Linked DNA regions of Microbispora hainanensis. The main gene of each other region encodes a partner of the protein of the gene in region 2 in a complex. Links are inferred from orthologs where the notes say so. Each region holds a gene or a part of one and is shown on either strand. Other genes may lie near its edges. The genes, in order: sucB and OHB01_RS03595.

What was found.
Region 1: OHB01_RS03595 (region 2) and sucB share a complex: the UniProt entries of both Escherichia coli proteins name them as parts of the 2-oxoglutarate dehydrogenase (OGDH) complex. The link is inferred for Microbispora hainanensis from one-to-one orthologs.

Annotation. Positions count from the first base shown.
Region 1 is NZ_CP108086.1:4,983,518-4,991,506, forward strand. What follows is about bases 5,119-7,989. They hold sucB (2-oxoglutarate dehydrogenase, E2 component, dihydrolipoamide succinyltransferase), read right to left. Parts: upstream 7,361-7,989; coding sequence 5,876-7,360; downstream 5,119-5,875. Other genes in these bases: OHB01_RS23320 (TIGR01777 family oxidoreductase), read right to left, coding at 5,119-5,767; lpdA (dihydrolipoyl dehydrogenase), read right to left, coding at 7,394-7,989. Outside these bases: OHB01_RS23280 (class I SAM-dependent methyltransferase), read right to left, coding at 1-272; OHB01_RS23285 (DUF4191 domain-containing protein), read right to left, coding at 278-949; lipA (lipoyl synthase), read right to left, coding at 979-1,920; OHB01_RS23295 (hypothetical protein), read right to left, coding at 2,056-2,250; OHB01_RS23300 (TetR/AcrR family transcriptional regulator), read left to right, coding at 2,488-3,126; OHB01_RS23305 (DUF6204 family protein), read left to right, coding at 3,138-3,425; lipoyl(octanoyl) transferase LipB, read right to left, coding at 3,429-4,100; OHB01_RS23315 (peptidase E), read right to left, coding at 4,103-4,843; more of OHB01_RS23320, read right to left, coding at 4,877-5,118. UniProt on the Escherichia coli protein: E2 component of the 2-oxoglutarate dehydrogenase (OGDH) complex which catalyzes the second step in the conversion of 2-oxoglutarate to succinyl-CoA and CO(2).
Region 2 is NZ_CP108086.1:791,210-800,598, reverse strand. Bases 237-4,507 are described here. They hold OHB01_RS03595 (multifunctional oxoglutarate decarboxylase/oxoglutarate dehydrogenase thiamine pyrophosphate-binding subunit/dihydrolipoyllysine-residue succinyltransferase subunit), read right to left. Parts: upstream 4,133-4,507; coding sequence 437-4,132; downstream 237-436. Other genes in these bases: OHB01_RS03590 (B3/4 domain-containing protein), read right to left, coding at 4,329-4,507; OHB01_RS03600 (DUF6104 family protein), read right to left, coding at 237-343. Outside these bases: OHB01_RS03605 (DUF4097 family beta strand repeat-containing protein), read right to left, coding at 1-25; more of OHB01_RS03600, read right to left, coding at 170-236; more of OHB01_RS03590, read right to left, coding at 4,508-4,970; OHB01_RS03585 (TetR/AcrR family transcriptional regulator), read right to left, coding at 4,981-5,556; OHB01_RS03580 (SDR family oxidoreductase), read left to right, coding at 5,626-6,384; OHB01_RS03575 (type 1 glutamine amidotransferase), read left to right, coding at 6,431-7,141; OHB01_RS03570 (YbaB/EbfC family nucleoid-associated protein), read right to left, coding at 7,161-7,541; OHB01_RS03565 (YbaB/EbfC family nucleoid-associated protein), read right to left, coding at 7,568-7,957; OHB01_RS03560 (hypothetical protein), read left to right, coding at 8,037-8,363; OHB01_RS03555 (DUF4258 domain-containing protein), read left to right, coding at 8,377-9,348; OHB01_RS03550 (DUF2283 domain-containing protein), read left to right, coding at 9,367-9,389. UniProt on the Escherichia coli protein: E1 component of the 2-oxoglutarate dehydrogenase (OGDH) complex which catalyzes the decarboxylation of 2-oxoglutarate, the first step in the conversion of 2-oxoglutarate to succinyl-CoA and CO(2).

The DNA.
Region 1 (7,989 bases), 4.2 Mb from region 2 along the record:
AGGTCGACGGCGGCGACCGTCGCGCCCTGTCCGAGCAGCCACCGGCCGCACTGGCCGGCACCGCACCCGATCTCCAGGACGCGGCGCCCGGCGACGTCGCCGAGCAGCCGGGCGTCGGCCTCGTCCAGGCCCTCGGGGCACCACACGAAGCCGTCGTCGCGCAGGAACCCGCCGTGCTCGGCCTGGTAGTCGTCGGCCGCGCCGTCCCACCAGCCGCGGTTGGCCCGGGAGGTCTGCGACCGGGAGACCGGCCGCCTTCCCACGAAGTCCAACGTCGTCAGCGCATCTTGGGGCCGCGCGGCATCCGGGCGCCCTTGGGGATGGGGCCCTTCGGCATCGGGATGGCCGGGGTGAGCGCGCGCATCCGGTTGTTGACCTCGGACACCGCGCCCTTCTTCAGGTTGCGGGGCAGCTTCATCATGTGCCGCTGGAGCTTGGCCAGGGGGATCTGGCCGTCCGCGTCACCACACTGGATGTCGTACACCGGGACGTCGACCGCGACGCGCTGCACGCGCTTCTTCTCCGCGACGAGCATGCGCTGCACCCGGTTGGGCGGGCCCTCGGAGACCAGGATGACCCCGGGGTATCCGACGACCCGGAAGACGAGGTCCTGGTCGCGGTTGACCGCGACCGGCTTCTCCTCGACATACCAGGTGCCGCGCAGGCTCTGCAGGATCGCGTACGTCGCGCCCGGCTGCCCGTGGAGCATCGAGTACTGCGCCTTCTGCGCCAGCCGGCTGAAGACGATCATCCCCACCAGAACGGCGGCGAAGACGCCGAAAACGATCCACGTCCAGCCGAAGATCACGCCGATGACGACGAACAGGACGAGCGTGCCCAGAGCCGACGCGTAGACGATCGGCATGCCCTTGGGGTTCGCCTGCTGAATGATCTGTGCGACCATCCGGAGCTGCTTGAGGCGCCCCGGAGACGCTGCGTCTTTCGCCATGGTCTGAAGGATACAAACGTCGAGCTGACTTAATGAAAACGAGACTCGCCCACGCGGGCGGCGATCGCCTGCTGGTACAGGCGTCCGGCCCGGTAGGACGAGCGCACCAGCGGCCCGGACATGACGCCGGCGAAGCCGATCTCCTCGGCCTCCTGCTTGAGCTCCACGAACTCCTCGGGCTTGACCCAGCGGTCCACGGGGTGGTGGCGCGGGGTGGGGCGCAGATACTGCGTGATGGTCACCAGGTCGCAGCCGGCCTCGTGCAGGTCGCGCAGCGCCTGGGTGATCTCCTCGCGCTCCTCGCCCATGCCGAGGATGAGGTTCGACTTGGTGACCAGCCCCGCCTCGCGGGCCATGCTGATGACCCGCAGCGAGCGCTCGTAGCGGAACGCGGGCCGGATCCGCTTGAAGATCCGGGGCACGGTCTCGATGTTGTGCGCGAAGACCTCGGGCCTGCTGGAGAAGACCTCCTCCAACTGGTCGCGGTCGCCGTTGAAGTCCGGCACCAGCAGCTCGACGCCGCAGCCGGGCACGGCCTCGTGGATCTGCCGGGCGGTCTCCGCGTACAGCCAGGAGCCGCCGTCGGGCAGGTCGTCACGGGCGACACCGGTCACCGTGGCGTAGCGCAGGCCCATCTGGCGCACCGACTCGGCGACGCGGCGCGGCTCGTCCCGGTCGTACTCGGCCGGCTTGCCGGTGTCGATCTGGCAGAAGTCGCAGCGCCGGGTGCACTGGTCGCCACCGATGAGGAAGGTGGCTTCGCGGTCCTCCCAGCATTCGGAGATGTTGGGACAGCCCGCTTCCTGGCACACGGTGTGCAGCCCCGCGCCCTTCACCAACGATTTGATCTCGTTGAAGTTGGGGCCGTTGTGCAGCCGCGTCTTGATCCACGGCGGCTTCTTCTCGATGGGGGTCTGGCTGTTGCGCACCTCCAGGCGGAGGAGCTTTCGGCCTTCAGGAGCGACGGTCATGCGACTTCCTTCGCAGCACTCCGCGGTAGCGGGCCGCGGGCCCGGGGCCCGAGCGGGAGCACGCGGCCCCGCGCCGTACGCGGGCCTGCGTGCCTGTCGGAACGCTCGTTCACGAACCCAGCTTATTACCTGAGTTCAGGTGATCCGGGACAGCTCCCCGACCGTGCGGGCGAGGTGACGGGACAGCTCGGCGCCGTCCGGGAGCCGGATCGCCCGGGGCCTGGTCCAGATCCCGATGGCGAAGGGGACGCTGCCGCACAGCCGGCCGATCACGTTCCCGCGCCAGCCGGTGACGATGAACACGCCGGCGGCCAGGAAGGCGGCGGTCACCGCGTGGACGACGGCCGAGAGGGCGAGTGAGGCCAGTTTGGCGGCCGTGTGCCGGGCCGGTCGAGTCGCCGGCCCCGTAGCCGCAGGAACCGCCTCCTGGTGTCGCGGGGGAGCAGATCGGTACGGACCTCGCCGGGGGGTGAGGAGAGGCTCATGCCGCGAGTATGTCCGAGGCCGTCTCATCCGGCGAGACACCGAAAACTGCAATGCACTGCAAATTTGCAGTAGAGTGCAGCAATGGCCGAGGGACTGCGGGAGCGCAAGAAGCGGCGGACCAGGCAGCACATCGCCGAGGTGGCGGTCGGGCTGTTCGTGGAGCGCGGCTTCGACAACGTCACGATGGCCGAGGTCGCGCGGGCCGCCGAGGTGTCGGTGAACACCGTCTACAACTACTTCCAGGCGAAGGAGGACCTCGTGCTCCCGCCGGAAGAGGCGTCGCCGCGCAGGCTGGCCGACATCGTGCGGGAGCGGCCGCCGGGACGGTCGGCGGCCGGCGCGGTGCTGGACCGGCTGCGCCGGGAGATCCGCGGGCGCGAACGCTCGGTCGGGCTGAGCGCGGGATTCGGGCGCGTGCTGGAGATGATGCGGGCCGCCCCCACGCTGACCGCCCGCCTGGAGGACCTCGGCCGCCGGATGACCGACGAGCTGGCGGCCGAGCTGGCCGAGGAGACCGGCGCGGACGCCGGCGATCCGCTGCCGCGCGTGGTCGCCTGGCACATCGGCTGCCTCCACTCGCTGGTGTACGCCGAGATCGGGCGGCGTACGACGGCGGGGGAGAGCCCGGACGCCATCGCGGACGCCGTGCTGGAGCTGCTCGACGTCGCCGAGAGCGTCCTGGGCGAGCGCGTCCGCGCCTATGCCGTACGAGAGGGATGACCGTGTTCAGAGTGACGATCAGAGGGAAGTTCACCGGGCTCGACGACGCCGGGCGGGCGGCGGTGACGGCGGCGGGCGGCATGGGCTACACCGAGGGCGGCACGTTCACCCACGACGCGAGCGTGTCCGCCTTCACCTTCCGCTGCCAGGTGCCCGCCGGGCCGGACGACGGCGAGGACGAGGCCGCGCTGGGGGCGATGGCCGCGCTGGACGCGCACGGGCACCCGTACGAGATCCTGCACCTGGCGGTGACCGACATGCGGCAGATCAAGATCCGCCGGAAGGGCCGCGGCGCGTAGGCGTCAGGCGAGGTCCTCCTCGTACAGGTCGTACGGCTCCTCGCCCAGGGCCTCGGCGAGGCGCTTTCCGGCGAACGGGATGACCTCGTCGACCATGATCCGCCGCCCGGTCTCGGCCGCGAGCGACGTGACCCCGGCGTCGTCGCCCGCGATGCGGGTGTACCAGCTCAGGTCGTTGACGCAGTTGAGCGCGAAGCCGTGCATGGTGACCCCGCCGGAGACCCGGATGCCGATCGTGCCGATCCTGCGGTCGGGCAGCCCGTGCGCGGGGTCGCCGGGCACCCACACCCCGCCGGCGCCCTCCACGCGGCGCGCCGTCAGCCCGAAGTCGGCGCAGACCTGGATCAGGACCTCCTCCAGCAACCGGATGTAGGAGGTCACGTCGCCGATGCGGATGATGGGGTAGCAGACGAGCTGCCCCGGGCCGTGCCAGGTGATCTTCCCGCCCCGGTCGACGTCGATGACCGGAGTGCCGTCGACCGGGCGCTCGTGCGGCAGCGTCCGCTTGCCCGCCGTGTAGACGGGGGCGTGCTCCAGCATGAGGCACAGGTCGGAGATCTCGTCGGCCACCCGCCGGGCGCGCAGCCGCCGCTGCAGGGTCCACGCCTGCTCGTACGGTACGTCGACGCCGAGGCGGACGATGGCCACGCCCTTCACGTTCCCATCGCCCTTCACGTTCACAGCGTAGAGGTCAGCAGCCGGGGCTCGATACGCAGCTCCTTCACTGCGGACCCGTCCCGCTCGATCCGGTAGGCGTACCCCTGCGGGTCGGTGGTCACGGCCTGGATGAACTCGGTGCCCACGTAGTGGAGCGCCACGCCCTCGTCGGCGGCGTACCCCTCGGGCAGCTCGCCCGACGCGACCGACTTGTGCAGCAGCGCCCGGCGCTGCGGGTCGGAGTTGTAGTGGACGCCGCACGAGTACGGCAGCAGGCCCAGGCCCTCGGCCCAGGGCCGCAGCTTCGGCCCGAACGAGTCGGTGTTGCCGCCGATGTGCCAGCACAGCGCGCCGGCGCTCTGCCCGGACAGCACGATGCCCGCCCGCCACGCCTCGGCGAACGCCTCGTCCAGGCCGTGCAGCCGCCACAGGGCGGCGAGGTTGGCGACGCTGCCGCCGCTCACGTAGATCGCGTCCTGCTCCAGGATCCACTCGCGGGGGTCCTCGACGTTCGGCATCGGGAAGACCGTCAGGTGGCTCACCTCGACGTCCCAGCGGGCGAACGCGCCGTACATCTTGAGCAGCCAGTCGGCGTCGTCGCCGGTGGCGGTGGCGAGCAGGCCGAGCTTGGGCCGGTCCTGACCGGTGAGGTCGAGGACGTAACGCAGCAGGGCGGTCGGCTCGATGAACCCGTATCGCTCCGTCTGCCGGAACGATCCGCCTCCGATGGCGACGATGTGCGACTGCCCGATGCGGCTCATGCCCATGCTCCTGTTCCCGGATCGAGTGACTCTTCAGAGTACGGCGGCCAGCGCCTCGCCGATGGTGGGATGGGCGAACCGGTGACCGGCGTCGAGCAGCCGCCGGGGGAGCACCCGCGGACCGGCGAGCAGGGCCTCGTCCGCGAACTCCCCGAGCGCCAGGCGCAGCGCGAGACGCGGGGCGGGCAGCGGCATCGTCGGGCGGCGCAGCGCCCTGGCGAGCGCGGCGGTGTATTCGGCGTTGGTCACCGGCTCGGGAGCCGTGAGGTTCACCGGCCCGGTCAGGTGGTGCGCGAGCAGGAAGCGGACCGCGTCCACCCAGTCGGGCAGTGAGATCCACGACGTGTACTGCCTGCCGCTGCCGAGCACGGCTCCCGCGCCCATCTTGAAGATCGGCAGCATCCGGGCGAGCGCGCCGCCCCGGCCGCTGAGCACCATCCCGCTGCGCAGCAGCGTCACCCGCACGCCCGCCTCTTCGGCGGGCGCGGTGGCGGCCTCCCAGGCGCGTGCCAGATCGGCGAGGAAGCCCGTGCCGGCCGGCGCGGACTCGTCCACGGCGCGATCCCCGGTGTCGCCGTAGAAGCCGATCGCGGAGGAGGACAGCAGCACCCGCGGCCCGCGCTCGGCGCGGGCCATCGCGGTGGCGAGGACGTGCGTGCCGCTGACCCGGCTGCCGACCAGCTCCCGCTTGTACGCCTCGGTCCACCGGCGCTCGCCGATGCCGGCGCCGGCCAGGTGGACGACCGCGTCCGCGCCTTCGAGCGCCGCGGGGTCGAGCACGTCGCCCTCCGGGTCCCAGAAGCACTCGTCGGGCCCGGCGGGCGCGCGTCGTACGAGACGGCGCACCTGGTGCCCGTCGGCGCGCAGCGCGCTCACCAGGGCCGTTCCGAGCAGCCCCGAGGAGCCTGTCACCACTGTCGTCATCGTCTCCACGCACGGATCACTACCCGGAAACGAACGGGGCCGCCCCGCCGAGCGCGGGACGGCCCCGTGGTGTCCGGGAGTGCGGCTCGCGCCGCCTGCGGCGTACGGCTACGCCAGGCCGAGCTGGGCCTCGAAACGGCCCTCCTCGAGACGGTGCTTGATCGTCGTGAGGAAGCGGGCCGCGTCGGCGCCGTCGACCAGGCGGTGGTCGTAGCTGAGCGCGAGGTACACCATCGAGCGGACCGCGATGACCTCGCCCTCCGGGGTGTCCACGACGACCGGGCGCTTGACGACCGCGCCGGTGCCCAGCATGCCGACCTGCGGCTGGTTGAGGATCGGCGTGTCGAACAGCGCGCCCCGGCTGCCGGTGTTGGTCAGCGTGAACGTGCCGCCGGTGATCTCGTCCGGGCTCACCTTGTTGGTGCGGGTGCGCTCGGCCAGGTCGGCGATCTTCCGGGCGAGCCCGGCGATGTTGAGGTCGCCCGCGTTCTTGATCACCGGGACGAGCAGGCCGCGCTCGGTGTCGGTCGCGAAGCCGAGGTGCTCGACGTCGAAGTAGGTGACCTCGTTCGTCTCGCTGTTGATCGTCGCGTTCAGCTTCGGGTGCTGCTTGAGCGCCTCGACCGCCGCCAGGGCGAAGAACGGCATGAAGGTCAGCTTCACGCCCTCGCGCCGCTGGAACTCCTCCTTGGCCCGCTCGCGCAGGCGGGCGATGCGGGTGACGTCGACCTCGACCACGGTGGTGAGCTGGGCCGAGACCTGCAGCGACTCCACCATGCGCTTGGCGATGGTCTGCCGCAGGCGCGACATCTTCTCCGTACGGCCGCGCAGCGTGGTGTCCACCCGCACCTCCGACGCGGCGGGCGCGGCGGCGGCCGGGGCGGCGGGCGCCTGGGCCGGGGCGGGCGCCGCCTGCGGGGCCGGGGTGGCGGCAGCGGCGGCCGCGGCCTGCTCGCGCTGGACGCGGGCGGCCTCGATCACGTCCTGCTTGCGGATCCGGCCGCCGACGCCGGTGCCGGTCAGCGAGTCGAGGTCGACGCCGTGCTCGGCGGCGAGCTTGCGGACCAGCGGCGTGACGTACGGGCCCTCGCCGGACGAGGGCAGCGGGGCCGGCTCGCTCGGCTGCGCGGCCGGGGCCTGCGGAGCCGGGGCGGCGGGGGCCTGCGGGGCCGGGGCGGCCTGGGCCTGCGGAGCCGGGGCGGGCGCCGGGGGCGCCGGCGGCGTCACCACGGCGGGCGCGGGCTGCGGGATCGACGAGACCGGCGGGGCCGGCGCGGGGGCCGGAGCAGGCTCGGGCTCGGGCTGCGGAGCGGGAGCCGGAGCCGCCGGCTCGGCGGCGGCCGGAGCGGCGCCCGCCTCGGAGTCGATCAGGGCGAGCTCGGCGCCGACCTCGACCGTCTCGTCCTCAGCGACGATGATCTTGGTGAGGTAGCCGGCGGACGGCGACGGGATCTCGGTGTCGACCTTGTCGGTCGACACCTCGAGGAGCGGCTCGTCGGCCTCGACGCGGTCGCCTTCCTTCTTCAGCCAACGGGTGACGGTGCCCTCGGTAACGCTCTCGCCGAGCTGGGGCATGGTTACGGAGACCGGCATGGTGTGTCTTCTCTCGCGTTCGCTAGGAGGGCTTCAGTTGTGGACGTGCAGCGGCTTGCCGGCCAGGGCCAGCATGGCCTCGCCGAGAGCCTCGGACTGCGTCGGGTGCGGGTGGATGAGCTGGGCGACGTCGACGGGCGTGGCCTCCCAGTTGAAGATCAGCTGGGCTTCCGCGATCAGCTCGCCCACCCGGCTGCCGACCATGTGGACGCCGAGCACCCGGCCGTCGCGCTCGGCGACGACCTTGACCTCGCCCTGCGTCTGCAGGATCTTGCTCCTGCCGTTGCCGGCGAGGTTGTAGCTCAGCTCGACGACGTCGTGACCGCGCTCGCGGGCCACCGACGTGGAGATGCCCACCGAGGCGACCTCGGGCTCGGAGTAGGTGATGCGCGGCACGCCGTCGTAGTCGATCGGCACCGGGTTGAGCCCGGCGATGTGCTCGGCGACCAGGATGCCCTCGGCGAAGCCGACGTGGGCGAGCTGCAGCGTGGGGATCAGGTCGCCCACGGCGTACACGCCCGGCACGCTGGTCTGGCAGAACTCGTTGACCAGCACGTAGCCGCGCTCCATCGCGACGCCGTTCTCCTCGTAGCCGAGGCCGGCCGAGACCGGGCCGCGGCCGACGGCGA
Region 2 (9,389 bases):
GAGAGTCGATCGTCCATTGGGGCATCGCTCAGGCCCTTCCACGCGAAGTCCTGCGTCCGCACGGGTCGGCTTCCGCGCAGACGAACCATCCACAAACACGATATATCGCGTTTGTGCAAAGTCAAGATGTATCGCGTTTCCGTGGCCAGCCGGTCTTGGTGGCCTCCTGTCAGTCGTCCTCGTCCAGGCGTGCGAGCCAGGTGGCCAGGCGCTCCACGGGCACCTCGAACTCGGGGTTGAGGTCCACGAACTCGCGCAGCCGCTCCGCGAGCCAGCCGACGCTGACCTCCTCCTCGCCGCGACGCTCGACGAGCTCCTCGATCCCCCTGTCGGTGAAGTACATGCCTCGCTCCAGTGAGCTCCAGTGAATGGTCTGATCATGGAGAGAGGTCCCCCACGGGCGTGGGGGACCTCCTCAGTGGTACGGGATCCTCGCTCAGCCGAAGATCTCGTCCAGGATGCCGTGCAGTTCCTCGTCGTGCTTGGCGTGCGAGCCGACGGCCGGCGAGGAGTTCGGCGTACGCGAGACCCGGCGGAAGGTGCGGCCCCCGAGCAGGTCGGGCTTCTCCACGATCTTCAGGCTGAGGTAGGGCCACGGACCCATGTTGACGGGCTCGTCCTGCGCCCAGAGCAGCTCCGCGTCCGCGCTGTAGCGGGCCAGCTCGGCCTTGAGCGGGTTCTCCGGGAACGGGTAGAGGCGCTCCAGGCGGACCAGCGCCACGTCGTTCCTGCCCGACTTCTCGCGCCGCGCGAGCAGGTCGTAGTAGATCCTGCCCGAGCAGACCACGATCTTGCGGACCGCCGACGGGTCCACCGTCGAGTCGCCGATGACCGGTCGGAAGGCGCCGGAGGTGAACTCCGAGGTGGCCGAGGCCGCCGCCTTGAGCCGCAGCAGCGACTTGGGCGTGAACACGATCAGGGGCTTACGCCGCTCCGACAGCACCTGCCAGCGCAGCAGGTGGAAGTAGTTCGCCGGGGTGCTCGGCTGCGCCACCGTCATGTTGTCCTGCGCGCACAGCTGCAGGTAGCGCTCGATGCGGGCGGAGGAGTGGTCCGGGCCCTGACCCTCGTAGCCGTGCGGCAGCAGCAGCACGACCGAGGAGCGCTGACCCCACTTCTGCTCACCCGACGAGATGAACTCGTCGATGATCGACTGGGCGCCGTTGGCGAAGTCGCCGAACTGCGCCTCCCAGGCGACCAGGGCGTCCGGGCGGACCACGCTGTAGCCGTACTCGAAGCCCATCGCGGCGAACTCGCTGAGCAGCGAGTCGTACACGTAGAACTTCGTGGTGCCGTGGTTGAACGTCTTGAGCGGGGTGTGCTCCTCGCCGGTGACGCGGTCGACCAGCACGGCGTGACGCTGGCCGAAGGTGCCGCGGCGGGAGTCCTGACCGACCAGGCGGACCGGGTGGTCGTCGATGAGCAGCGAGCCGAACGCGAGCAGCTCACCGGTCGCCCAGTCGATCGCGTCCTCGGCGACCATCGTGCCGCGGCGCTGGATGACCGGGGCGAGACGCGGGTGGACGGTGAAGCCCTCGGGCAGGTTGAGCTGGGTGTCGATGACCCGCTTGACGACCTCCTCCGAGATCGCCGTCTTGGTGTCCTCGTGCGACCACGGGATCAGCTCGTCGGGCTCGGGGACCCGGACGGCACCGGGCGCCGGTGGATGCTTGACGGCCTCGCGGGTCTCGGTGAAGGCCCGCTCAAGCTGCTCCTGGTAGTCGCGCAGGGCCTGCTCGGCCTCCTCGACCGTGATGTCCCCGCGGCCGATGAGGGCCTCGGTGTACAGCTTGCGGGTCGAGCGCTTGGCGTCGATGAGGTCGTACATCAGCGGCTGCGTGAACGCCGGGTTGTCGCCCTCGTTGTGACCACGCCGCCGGTAGCAGACCATGTCGATGACGACGTCCTTGCGGAACGTCTGGCGGTACTCGTACGCGAGCCGGCCGACCCGCACGACCGCCTCGGGGTCGTCGCCGTTCACGTGGAAGATCGGCGCCTGGATCATGCGCGCGACGTCGGTGGCGTACACGCTCGACCGCGAGGACGCGGGGGAGGTGGTGAAGCCGACCTGGTTGTTGACCACGATGTGGACGGTGCCGCCGGTGCGGTAGCCGCGCAGCTGGGACAGGTGCAGGGTCTCGGCGACCACGCCCTGGCCGGCGAACGCCGCGTCGCCGTGGACGAGCACGGGCAGGACGGTGAAGCCCTCCTCGCCGCGCTCCAGCAGGTCCTGCTTGGCCCGGACCACGCCTTCGAGGACGGGGTCGACCGCCTCCAGGTGCGAGGGGTTCGCCACCACGGACGTGCTGATCGTGTTGCCCTCGGGCGTCGTGAAGTCGCCGCTCGCGCCGAGGTGGTACTTCACGTCGCCGGAGCCGTGCGCGCTGCGGGGGTCGATGTTGCCCTCGAACTCGCCGAAGATCTGGGCGTACGACTTGCCCACGATGTTGGCGAGCACGTTGAGCCGGCCGCGGTGGGCCATGCCGATGACGACCTCGTCAAGGTGCTCGGCCGCCGCGTAGCTGATCACCGAGTCGAGCAGCGGGATCAGCGACTCGCCGCCCTCGAGCGAGAACCGCTTCTGGCCGACGTACTTGGTCTGCAGGAAGGTCTCGAACGCCTCGGCGGTGTTGAGCCTGCGCAGGATGTTGAGCTGCTCCTCGCGGCTGGGCTTGGAATGCGGCCGCTCCACCCGCGCCTGGATCCAGGCCCGCTCCTCGGGGTTCTGGATGTGCATGTACTCGATGCCGATCGTGCGGCAGTACGAGTCGCGCAGCACGCCGAGGATGTCGCGCAGCTTCATCAGCGGCTTGCCGCCGAAGCCGCCCGTCGGGAACTCGCGCTCCAGGTCCCACAGCGTCAGGCCGTGCGACTGGATGTCGAGGTCCGGGTGCTTGCGCTGGCGATACTCCAGCGGGTCGGTGTCGGCCATGAGGTGGCCGCGGACCCGGTAGGCGTGGATGAGCTCCAGCACGCGCGCGGACTTGGCGACGTCGTCGTCGTGGGTGGCCGAGATGTCCTGGACCCAGCGCACCGGCTCGTAGGGGATGCGCAGCGACTGGAAGATCTCGTCGTAGAAGCCGTCGGCGCCGAGCAGGAGCTGGTGGATGCGGCGCAGGAAGTCGCCCGACTGGGCGCCCTGGATGATCCGGTGGTCGTAGGTGGACGTGAGCGTCATCACCTTGCTGATCGCGAGGCGGGACAGCGTCTCCGCCGAGGCGCCCTGGTATTCGGCGGGGTATTCCATCGCGCCGACGCCGATGATCGTGCCCTGGCCGGGCATCAGGCGCGGCACCGAGTGGACCGTGCCGATGGTGCCGGGGTTGGTCAGGGAGATCGTCGTGCCCTGGAAGTCCTCCACACCGAGCTTGCCCGCGCGGGCCTTGCGCACGATCTCCTCGTACGCCACCCAGAACTGGCGGAAGTCCATGGTCTCGGCCTGCTTGATCGAGGGCACCAGGAGCTGACGGGTGCCGTCGCTCTTCTGGACGTCGATCGCGAGGCCGAGCCCGACGTGCTCGGGCTTGACGAGGACCGGCTTGCCGTCCACCTCGGCGTACGAGTAGTTCATCTCAGGCATCGACTTGAGCGCCTGGACGATCGCGTAGCCGATGACGTGGGTGAAGGAGATCTTGCCGCCACGGCCGCGGGACAGGTGGTTGTTGATGACGATGCGGTTGTCGATCAGGAGCTTGGCGGGGACCGCGCGGACGCTCGTGGCCGTGGGGACGACCAGCGACGCCTCCATGTTGGCGGCGGTGCGCGCGGCGGCGCCGCGCAGCTTCTCCTCGACCGCGCCGGCGGGGGCCGGCTGCTTGGCGGGGGCCTGCTCCTTTGCGGGGGCCTTGGCCGCCGGCTTCGCCTGCGGCTTGGGCTGCGGAGGCGCCGTCTGCGGAGCCGGGCTCACCGGAGCGGGAGCCTCGGGCGCTGCCGTCGCCGTCGCGCCGTTCGCGACGGCGGCGGACTTGGACGGAGCGGGCTTGGCCGTCCCGTTGTAGTCAGCGAAGAAGTGCCACCAGGCCTGATCAACAGACTCTGGATCTTCGAGATACTTCTGGTACAACTCGTCGACAAGCCACTCATTTTGTCCAAAGCTTGCCAGCGGGTTTGACCGCGACGACTCAGACGACACGGCGGAAATCGCCCTCTTCCGCAGATCGGCGTTGATGTTTGGTGAACCTGTCCAAGGCTACTCGCCTCACACACCGACGTGCGCCCCGGCGGGTCGTAGGTCCCGGCCCATCCTCCCAGGATCGATAAAACAGGTCACGCGCGGATAGCCCGTCTGGGTGGTGAGGTGTCCCTTACCCCCTGGTCACAGCGGCTGGTCAGCCGATGAGCCGCGACTTGATCTGGATATCGGGAGCTATATCGGTCAGCATACCGGCAAGGTCGTCGGCCGCGGCGTGCAGCGCCTCGAGGGAGAGCGGTTCGAGGCGTTCCAGCAGGAAGAGCGCGTCCACCGTCTCCTCGGTGATCCTCGTCCTGACACACTGCCGCCAGTTCCAGCGCCGGCAGGTGACGCCCGCGTCGTCGCGCCACACCACCTCGCCGATCTCCGGGTCGCCCAGCACCTCTTCCGAGGGCTCGTCGCCCGCGGCCCGCACCAGCCGGGCCGTGCCCTGGTAGCGGCTCAGGTCCTCGCCGCCGATCGGGAGGCCGTGCCGTACGGACACGCTGTTGTAGGCGTCCACCACGAGGTTGATCTCGGGTAGCGGCATCCGGCGGACCAGCGCGTCGACCGAGGGCCGGGTGCGCTGCGGCTTGGCGCCGAAGGCGCGGTAGGCCGTCCGCCAGGCCTCGATCCTCTCGTCGGTGAGCGGCACGGCGTGGGCCGCCGCGTCGGCGAGCCAGGCCCGCGACCGGTCGTCGGAGGGCCCGTTGCGCAGGCCGTACGCGCAGACCACCAGGACGGCGAAGTCCGGACGTAGCGCCGTGACGGCGTCGTCCACCCAGATGTCGTCGATCACGCCCGACAGCCTACGGCCACGCCCGCATGGCGAGCGTCGCCACCGCGTCGAGGTCGCCACGGCTCGCGCCGTCCCTGGCCTGGGTGGACATGCCCTGGATGACGGCGGCGAAGAACGTCGCGAGCGCGGGGGCGTCGGTCTCCGGGGGGAGGAGGCCGGCCTCGACGTCCCGCTCGATCCGGCGGCGGATCGCCGCCTTGCTCGCCTCGCGGTGCGCCCGCAGCTCCTCGACCACGCCGGGGTCGCTCGTGTTCACTCCCGCCGAGATGATCATGCAGCCGGGTGGGTGGGCCTGGTCGGTGTAGACCTCTGCCGCCTCGCGCAACAGGCGCTCGACGGCGGCCCGCGCGGTCGGCTCCCCCGCCAGGGCATGCGAGGCGAACGCGCCGTGGGTCTCCTGGTAACGGCGCACGGCCTCGCCGAACAGCCGGCGTTTGTCCCCGAAGGCGGCGTAGAGGCTCGGCGGGTTGATCCCCATCACCGCGGTCAGGCCGGCGACCGAGGTCGCCTCGTAACCATGCCGCCAGAACTCCTCCAGCGCCCGCTCCAGCGCGACGTCCCGGTCGAACGCCCTCGTCCTGCCCATGCGCCGATTTTATAGCGATCGCTACAGGTCGTGTTATTTTGTAGCGGTCGCTAAAGAAAGGGGACGGGCATGGGCACGCTCGACGGCAGGACGGCGCTGGTCACGGGCGCGAGCAGGGGAATCGGACGCGGGATCGCCGAACGGCTGGCGGCCGACGGGGCGCTGGTGGCGGTGAACTACGCCAGGGACGAGGCGGCGGCCAAGGACACGGTGGCGGCGATCGAGGCCCGAGGCGGCCGGGCCTTCGCGGTCAGGGCCGAGCTGGGCGCGCCGGGCGACGTGGACGAGCTGTTCGCCGGGCTGGACCGGGAGCTGGGGCCGCGGGCGCCGATCGACATCCTCGTCAACAACACGGGGATCACCGTGCGGGGAACGATCGAGGAGGTGACGCCGGAGCTCTATGACCGGGCGTTCGCCGTCAACACGCGGGCGGCCTTCTTCGTCACCCGGCGGGCGCTGCCGCGCATCCCCGACGGCGGGCGGATCGTGACCGTCACCTCGGGAGTGACCAGGATCGCGTTCCCCGAGGCGATCGCGTACGCGATGACCAAGGGCGCGCTGGAGACCTTCACACTGGCGCTGGCCAAGCACCTCGGGCCGCGAGGGATCACCGTCAACAATGTGGCGCCGGGGATCGTCGACACCGACACCAACGCGGACTGGCTGCGCGGCGACGAAGCGGCCTGGGCGGCGTCGGCCGGCCGGGCGGCGCTGGGCCGCGTCGGCACACCGCGCGACATGGCCGACGTGGTCGCGTTCCTCGCCTCCGGAGACGCCCGCTGGGTCACCGGCACCACGGTCGACGCCACCGGCGGCAGCGACCTGTGAGCCCGCCGCCCGGGGGCAGGAGGCCGGGCGAGTAGAGTCCGGGCTCATGCCGGAAACGCCGCGTGTGCTCGCCGTACAGAACGGGGCGAAGGGGGGTCCCGGGCGGTTCGGGAAATGGCTGGAGGCCGCCGGGGTCGCCGTCGACGTGGTCACCGCCTTCGACGGCTCCGCCCTGCCGTCACGGCTGGAGCACGACGGCCTGCTCGTGCTCGGCGGCGGCTACATGCCGGACGACGACGACACGGCGCCCTGGCTGCCGGCCACCCGCGCCCTCGTCGAGCAGGCCCTCGCCCGGTCGGTGCCCTACTTCGGCATCTGCCTGGGCGGGCAGATGCTGGCCTCGGTCGGCGGCGGGAAGGTCCAGGCGGACGCCGGGGCGCCCGAGCACGGCAGCACCTCCATCGCCATGAGGGCCGAGGCGGCGGACGACGTGGTGTTCGGCGGGCTGCCCCAGGTCGTCCCGGCGATCGAGAACCACATCGACGCCGTCACGGCCCTGCCGCCGGGCGCGGTCTGGCTCGCCGAGACGGAACGCTGCCCCTACCAGGCGTTCCGGCTGGGCGAGCGTGCCTGGGGCGTGCAGTTCCACCCCGAGGCCGGGCCCGAGCGCATCCGGCTGTGGGACGCCGAGCACACCCGCAGGCGGGGGCTGGACATCGACGAGCTGTACGCCGCCGCCGTGACCGACGACCCGCTCGCGCGGGCCGCCTGGGGCGAGGTCGCCTCCCGCTTCGCCGCCGTGGTCGAGCGGGGCTGAGCGGATCGTCTCCGGGGCGTCAGTCCCAGGGGACGTCGAGCAGCCGTTCGAACTGGGCGGCGGCCTCGTCGGGGTCGAACCCGGGCAGGCCGTCGCGGATCAGCTCCCGGGTCCGGCGCGCGGCGTCGAGCCGCGCCCGGGAGACGGCGGCGCGGACCTCCTCCGCCAGCGTCCGGCTGTCCAGGCGCATAGCGCGCGGCCCGAACGTCACGTCCAGCACCATGCCCTCCGCCGACACGGTGGCCGTCACCTGGCCGGAGGCCGCCTCGCCCGTGCCGGTGATCTCTTCGAGGTCGGCCCGGGCCCGCTCTGCCCAGGCGTGGACGCGCTCCGCCTGCTCCTCGGCCCGGGCGAGATCCTCCTCGCGGATGTCGGCCGGGTTCATGCGAGAGCCGTACACGGCGCCTCCAGTCGGGTCGTGAAGGGTCACAGCAGGTCGCGGGCGATCCGCTCCACACGGTCGCGGACGAAGCCGTCGTCCAGGGGCGCGGGGACGTCCGCGGTCTCCGCGAGGGCGGCATCCATGATCTGCCTGGTCCTGGCCTCGGCGTCCCACTGGGCCGCGCGCAGCACGGCCGTCACCTGCCGGCCGAGCGCCTCGCGGTCGAGTCGCAGGACGCGGGGGTCGAAGTGCAGCTCCACGATGTCGCCCCGGCCGTCGGCCACCGCTCTCATCGTGCGGTCGGGGTTTTCCGCCCGACCCGTCACGTCGCGGACCAGGGCCCGCGCGTCCTGCAGCCGTCGCATCATCGCCCGGCCCTCCAGCAACACGCGCTCCAGCAGCTCGGCGTCGCCGTCGGGGGAGGGGGTCGTCATGAAAAAAGGTTATCGAATGGTAGATCGGTGTTTACTGGGATCTGTACGCGACGGGAAGTGGGGGAGTTGAGCCTGCGGCATGGAGTCGGGACTGGAGATCATCCACGACCGGATGAGGCAGGACGCCTCCCGGATGCGGGTGCACGGTGAGGACTACGCCGCCGCGCTGCGCCGGCTCAGGGAACGCGGGCTCGGGGGCGCGGCCTGGCAGGACGACGGCCTGCTCGGCATGCTGACCGGGCCGTACGCCGAGTGCACGCTTCTGGGGGTGGAGGCGCTGACCGGTCTGTCCGCGGCGATGGCCGACACCGGCGACGGGCTGGGCAGGGTGAGCGCCCGCGTCGGCGAGGCCGAGGACGCGAGCCTGACGCGGTCCCGCGACCTGTACGGCGAGCAGTGGGCGTGACGGGGGCCCCGCGATGGGTGTGACGGTTCCTCCGCAGGTGGACGTGATGCTGAGCATGCTCGGCATGCCCTGGCCGAACGTCGACGAGGACGAGATCCGCAAGGACGCAGACGCCTGGCGGACCGTGCTCGCGGGCACCGACCGGTCCGGTGCGGCGGCGAACGCCACGATCGCGGGGACGGGTGAGGTCTATCGCGGCAGGTCGGCGAACGCGCTGGCCGGCTACTGGAACGAGACGGGCGGCGAGGGCGGGCACCTGAGCCGGGCGGCCGCCGCCGCGCGGCTGGCCCCTGCCGTGCTCGACAACACCGCCTGGCTGACGACCGGCGTGAAGGTCGCGGTGGCCTCGACCGCCGTCTACACGACCGTACGGGTGGCCAGGGCGTACCTGTCCGGTGGCCCGCTCGGCGCGGCACTGGCCGCGGCGGAGATGTTCCGCTCCCGCGCCGCCATCGGGAAGATCCAGCGGGAGGGCGCCGAGGGCGCCGGACGGGTGCTGGCCCCCGCGCTCGACCGCCGGGTCACCGAGCAGTTCCGCCGGATCCTCGAAGGCCTGCGCCGCCCGGGCGGAGGAGGGCCGGTCCCCGCGTTCGCCGGCGCGGGTCACCGCATCCCGGCCCGGGGGACGGTGGGTCCCCGCGCGGCGGCCGGCCGGTCCCCGCAGGACGGCCTGGCGCTCATGGGGCGCAGCAACAAGAACGCCAGGAGCGGCGGCAACGGGCGCCGCGGCGGGGGCGGACGCCGTAGCGGTGGCGGGGGTGGCGCCAGTGCCAGGGACGACGGCCGGACCTCCCACAGCGAGCAGCGCCAGAGCCAGCGTGGTTTCAGCGACGACATGATCGACGACGTCAAGGCGAACGGCCGGAGGAGCCGTGGCCACGAACCCGGCACCTCCGTCTATGAGACGGACAAGCTGAAGGTCGTCGTGAACGACAAGACCGATAACGTGATCACTGTCATCCGCAAGAAGAAAAGAAGGAACTAGTGGGCGGGGGAGTCTGACGTGCGAATCGAGCACGACAGGGA